DNA from 2 places in the Vibrio ostreae genome. Region 1 is predicted to be linked to the other one. Evidence: predicted binding sites of a transcription regulator. Region 1 holds the regulator's gene; the other holds the start of a gene.
What was found. The regulator PurR, encoded in region 1, represses purine synthesis genes. The targets are predictions, from matches to a motif close to TNANGNAAACGTTTNCNTNA.
Positions count from the first base shown of each region.

Region 1 (3,183 bases):
TATTTTGTTTAACCGTTTTTTCACTTAACGCATTATTACTATTGATGATTATTGATTAGACTTACTACAAGTACACGCAGCCGGAGTCTGACCATGCAAGACATGCAAGAACTGAAAGCTTTCAATGATCAACGCGCCGAACTCTATTGGTGGTTATCCAGTTTATTCAACCAGGAACTGAGCGCCAAAGAGCTGGCCCAATATCATTCTCCGCAGATTCGTGGTTTCCTTTCCGGATTAGGTGAAAATGACGAACTCAAGCCCGCCGTCCGCAACATCATCAACGCCCTTAACCGATTACTGGAAAGACAGGACGCGCAATTTGAGCTCGCCGCCGATTTTTGCCGTTTGTTTCAGGGGATCCAACCTCAAGCGCCTATCCCCTGCGCTTCTCATTACAACAACACATCCACTCCCGGCCATGACACAGCTGCGTCAGAAATGGCGCAGCTGATGAAAGCCGCCGGCATTGCTAATCCCTCACCGACGCAACCTGCCGATCACATCGCGGTGGAACTCGACTTTCTCGGTCATATGATCATGCGCAGCAATGAGCTGGAGAAACCGGTCCATATGGAGCAGGCATTCGCTGAACAGGCCATTTTTATCGAGAACAGTTTAATCAATTGGGTGCCACAATTTGCCCAGCGGTGCCGTGAGCATGACACCTTCGGATTTTACGCGGCCGTCACTGACCTGCTGGTTGCGTTATTAAAACTCGACTTAGCCTATCTCACCAACGAGTAACAGGCTTTTATAGCGCTTTAGGTGACCTAACCGGTCCGATTTAGTGATGATAATTTAGACTCATCCGATGAATTTCGTTGCGACTTAGAGCGTTGCAGTCTAGAATCTTGGCCGCAAACGATAAAATACAACGTTAAGATGCAAACCGCTGTTTAAGGGCGGTTTTTGTGTTTTTACTACTTATAGGCTTCACTTTGTGTAAAAGCCTAACCGCTGCTGAACCTGAGCATGGCTTCCCCCGAACGGCGGGATATACTGCTCAACGGGCAACATCCATCATGACGTATACCGTTCATGACACAATATTGTTGCATCGGCAGTCATCGACAGGACAAACCTATGGCTACGATTAAAGACGTTGCTCGCCTGGCCGGCGTTTCAACAACAACCGTATCTCACGTAATTAACAAAACCCGTTTCGTTGCAGAAGCTACACAAGAAAAAGTGATGGAAGCGGTAAAAGAGCTGAATTATGCACCAAGTGCCGTAGCTCGCAGCTTAAAATGCAACACCACCCGTACGATCGGTATGCTGGTAACCCAGTCAACCAACCTGTTTTTCTCAGAAGTGATCGATGGCGTAGAAAGTTACTGCTACCGGCAGGGTTACACGCTGATTTTATGTAACACCGGCGGCATCTATGAAAAGCAACGTGACTACATCCGCATGCTGGCAGAAAAGCGTGTTGATGGCATGCTGGTGATGTGTTCGGATCTGACCGAAGAACTGCTGGAAATGCTTGAAGCACATAAAGACATTCCGAAAGTGATCATGGACTGGGGCCCGGAAACTTCTCAGGCCGATAAAATCATGGACAACTCAGAAGAAGGGGGTTACCTCGCGACAAAATATCTGATTGACCATGGACATCAGGATATAGCCTGTCTGAGCGGCCATTTTGTCAAAGCGGCTTGTCAGGAACGTATTGCGGGCTTCCGTCGTGCGATGGCTGAAGCCAATCTGCCGGTATGTGAAGACTGGATCCTGGAAGGTAACTTCGAATGTGATACCGCTGTACTGGCGGCAGACAAGTTGATTGCCATGGATAAGCGTCCAACTGCCGTGTTCTGTTTCAATGACACCATGGCTTTGGGTCTGATCAGCCGTCTGCAACAACGCGGTGTACGTGTACCGGATGATATGTCTGTGATTGGTTACGACAACATCGAATTAGCCGAATATTTCTCACCACCGCTGACGACTATCCACCAGCCAAAACGTCGCGTGGGTAAAAACGCATTTGAGATCCTGCTGGAGCGCATCAAGGATAAAGAACACGAGCGCCGTGTATTCGAGATGCATCCGGAAATAGTAGTACGTGATACGGTAAAACACTTGACAAAATAAGGGTTTTATCGAAAATACGCATCGCATCCCATATGAGCACGCGTTAGTTGTGTTAATTTTGTTGCACCCGTTAAATATAAACTTTAGAATGAGTATCACATTTGCAGACTGTAAATGTGATACTCATTCAATGATTTAATCATCCTTTGATAAAAAGGAGATGTCACGCACAGGGCAAACCATCTGAAAAGGTGGGACGCAAAGCCTCCGGCCTGAACCAGTTTCTGGTAGGTAGCGGGGTTACCGATGGCAAAAATGCATTAATTACGAAGTTGACTCCCTACTGACACACATACTGCATTCTTTTGCTACTCTCTCGGACCTGATTTTGGTGGCGTATTAATTAATACACCGAGACTTAAAGCATGGATAAACCAATACTTAAAGATTCAATGCGGCTATTCGAACAATTAGGACGCGTTAAATCTCGTTCAATGTTCGGCGGATTCGGCATTTTTGTCGATGACACCATGTTCGCATTAGTAGTTAATGATAAATTACACATACGTGCCGACGACGCTTCAACTGCAAAATTTAAGCAACAAGGTTTCGAACCCTATGTTTATAAGAAGCGGGGTTTCCCGGTCGTAACCAAATATTTTGCGTTACCGGAAGACTGTTGGTCAGACACCGGACGTATTCTGGAAGATGCTAAAGCTGCACTTGCCGTTGCAAAAGCAGAACGGGAAACACAAGCCCAGGCAAAACCAGATCGTTTAAAAGACTTACCTAACCTGCGATTAGCGACAGAACGAATGCTGAAAAAAGCCGGCATTCAAAGCGTTGAAGACTTGCAGGAAAAAGGCGCCGTAGAAGCTTACAAAGCAGTTAGACAGTCACATACTTCAGATGTCGGTTTGGAACTTCTGTGGGCACTGGAAGGCGCGATAGAGGGCAAGCACTGGTCAGTAATCCCTCAGGCACGTCGCGACGAGTTGTTACAACGTTTGTCTTAATCCCTTAAAAATCAGAGCAACTTCACTTAATAAAGCACTCGCAAATGCGGGTGCTTTTTTTGTTGTTGGGTGAAATTTGGTTTATGGTGAAAGAAAAACACGATAAAACCTGTCTCACTAATTATCTAGCAAA
Region 1 is NZ_CP076643.1:740,147-743,329, reverse strand. Features, by position in the region: gene torD (molecular chaperone TorD) at 103-747, shown strand; gene purR (HTH-type transcriptional repressor PurR) at 1,087-2,094, shown strand; cyclic di-GMP riboswitch class I at 2,258-2,342, shown strand; gene KNV97_RS09530 (TfoX/Sxy family DNA transformation protein) at 2,460-3,050, shown strand.

Region 2 (3,183 bases), 590 kb from region 1:
GAGATGGCAAAAGCCATGAAGAGCGATTATGGGAAATGGCACTGCAGCGCTTATCGAGCCGTCGCAGTGATGAATCCAATCTGGTCACTCTGGTCAAACTGGCCAAGCTGGAAGGGATTCAGGAACTGAAATTAGTGATGCCTTATTCGCTCGAACCGGAGCAGATTAATGCCATCCAGGCGCGCGGCGAGGCTGAAATCAAAGCCACCGCACCGGAAGAGTTCATTATTACGCTTTAAGTGACGATGAAGGCTTTCAGTGCCAACGGGTAAAACAAAACGGGGCCGATGATCGGCCCCGTTTTTTATCTTTCACCTGACGCTGCTCAGCACTCAGTCGATAAGGCCGTACTCTTTGTTCAGTACGTCGATGATTTCCTGTTTCGGATTGCTGCTCAGCTCAATCTTATGACCGACAATCTTCTCGGCAATACCAAGGTAGGTGCGTGAGATATCCATCAGTGCTTCCAGCGGCAGAGCGTTATCACGCGCCAGTGCTTCTCGCTCCGGCATACGCTCTTTGTTCAGCAGGATATCCGGATCCGGGAAATAGTTGAGCAGGAACTGACGGAAACCTTCTTTCGAGTTTTCGACGATGTTACCGGCCTGATACTCTTTCGCATCCCAGATACGTGATGAATCAGGCGTGCCCACTTCGTCCATGTAGATCAGTTTTTCAACGCCGTTGGCATCGTTGACGTAACCAAATTCAAATTTGGTATCGACAAAAATCTGGTCGATCGCCTGCAGCGCATTGCTGATCACGCCGAAACCTTCTTTCAGCAGTTTTTCGTACAGCGCGATGTCTGACGCTTTGCTGAAGTTGAATGCCGCAAAGTTGTCTTCAATGTTCTTACGGGTGATGTTGACATCGTCCGCTTCCGGCACGCCCGGAATGCCTTTCAGAATGCCTTTGGTCGACGGAGTCATCAGCAGTTCTGGCAGTGCTTTATCTTTTTCCAGACCTTCCGGCAGTTCAATACCACAGAACTCACGTTCGCCCTTGGAATAAGCACGCCACATGGAACCTGTGATGTACTGACGGCAAATCGCTTCAATCTTGATAGGTTTGGCTTTTTGTACGATCCAGACAAACGGATGAGGAATATCAAGAATGTGGCTGTCAGCCAGGCCGTTGTCTTTAAACAGTTTAAACCAGTGATTAGAGATTGCGTTCAGCGCCGCGCCTTTGCCCGGAACGCCCTGCACACCACCTTCGGCATGCCAGATACAGTCAAACGCTGAGATACGATCACTGATGACCATGATCGCCAGCGGCGCATCTTCAGCCACGTTGTAGCCTTTCTCTTTGATCAGGCGACGGCTGTCTTGTTCGGTTAACCAGTAAACAGAGCGGACTTTACCACTGTGTACCGGCTGGTTGGTGCGGATCGGGAGGTCGTCATTGACGGCAAGAACTTGGTCAGCAAGGCTCATTTAGACATTCCTATCTTGTTTCAAACGTCGTTGAGAGAAGATATCCGTAGCGTAAAAACGGGATGAGATATCGAATACTGAGCGCATCATACCAGAACTATTTTCTGTCGCCAGAGAAAAAGCAAACGTTTGCCTGATTTGCCGAGGATAGTGTTTATATTATGCGGTGATTCTGGGTTCAGCCGAGCGGGGAGATTGAATTTGTATCGCATCGCCGCTCCGGTTTTACCATTTATCTCAGCTCAGCTGAATGGTATGTGCTGCTTTAACCCAGCGTTCACCCACAACACCTGCCATCGTGCGCCTTTTCTGCTGTTCCCCCTCAATACCAAGACATAGGTTGGTATTGAGGGGGGAGTGAACCAAGCCTATAAGCCAGGCCCGTTTACAGCCTAATGGGCCGCGGTTTCCGCTAACTCTTTGCTGTGGGTATTTGAGCCTAAAGCGTTTTTATAGCGCAGCATGTAGTCGATTTTGCCGCCTTTTTTGAACAGTTTATCGAAGCCTTTTTGGCTGAACTGGTCAAACTGTCCCATCTCTTTCACGCTGCGGTTAGATCCACCCACATTGCTGCTTTTCATCGTCAGTATCTGTTCGCTCACACGGGTGACTGCTTTGGCGTAACCGTCCGTTGAGTTTAAATCGAAGGCGGCGGTATTGACCTCTTTGCGTAGTTGTTTAGACCAGTAAAACTCCAAAAATGGCACAGGTTGCGGTGGCTTATCCCAGCTGATATCCCGGGTAAAGTACATCAGTGAACGATACGGATCATTGGCAAAGTTACTCAGTCCAAGGGATGTAGGGAGCTGCTGATAAGTGATGGCCTGATCGTTTTGGTCAAATAGCCAGGTGTTGCCATCCTTTACCATCGCCTTCCAGAACTCATCCATGTTTTTTAAATCACGGTAATCTTTATCTACCGTGACATGGATATTGAAATCAGGGCCGCCCTGAGGCATCTGGTAAAAGACGTTGAAGGTGTGGTGGCCGTCCGTTAAAAAGTATTCGCCATTTGGGGCAATCACTATGGTCTTCATGTCTTTTTTACGGGTTCCGACTTCTGACTCGCACTTGAACGTGGCAGGTACATTCGGTTGGGCATTGTCTTGAATGCTTTTTACCCCTTTCTGACCATTGGCTTCACAGATCTCATCAAACATTTTCTCCCGGTCAAACTGGTAGCGGCCAAGTTTATACATGATTTGATCGTACCCGACGGAAGGTTGCGTGGGTTTCAATTGGTGTAAAGTGACGCTGATGACATCGCCTTCGCTTACATTGCCTTCGCTTACATTGCTGGCGTGTGCCGGCAGGATGAACAGGCTCAAGGCACCAAGGGCGGTAACAATGACTTTGTGATTCATAGGGTTCTCGGTTTTTCTGGAAAGTAAACGAATAAATTAATGAGAGTCTATTGCAGTAAAGTGTCGGGATTATTTCATTGAGTGCTGAGAGTGTATCAAGGTGCGAAATCAATTTTGCGGTATCAAAAAACTCTTTGATGTAAGGATGCGCTTGATGTCGTTCAGGCGGCGGTTAACCGGTTAGAAGATTGCATCTGGTTTAACGCGGTTAAAGGCGCGGTGATGGGGCGGAGCAGTTTGCCCGCGATCTGGGGCTGGCTCAGGTTGATAACCGCTATTTCCCTCTGATCTGTTTTAAATGGCTCAGTTAATAAACTTTTAAATTTGTGATCTATTTATCTTGTTAAATAGAATTGTCTTAAAATACGTGCTTCTTAAGCCAG
Region 2 is NZ_CP076643.1:1,333,653-1,336,835, reverse strand. Features, by position in the region: gene KNV97_RS12180 (transporter) at 1-239, shown strand, start outside; gene KNV97_RS12175 (phosphoribosylaminoimidazolesuccinocarboxamide synthase) at 333-1,436, opposite strand; gene KNV97_RS12170 (ParB/Srx family N-terminal domain-containing protein) at 1,829-2,800, opposite strand.
Region 2: a site for PurR is predicted at 1,554-1,573, ahead of KNV97_RS12175 (phosphoribosylaminoimidazolesuccinocarboxamide synthase). Genes of this name have one in related genera too.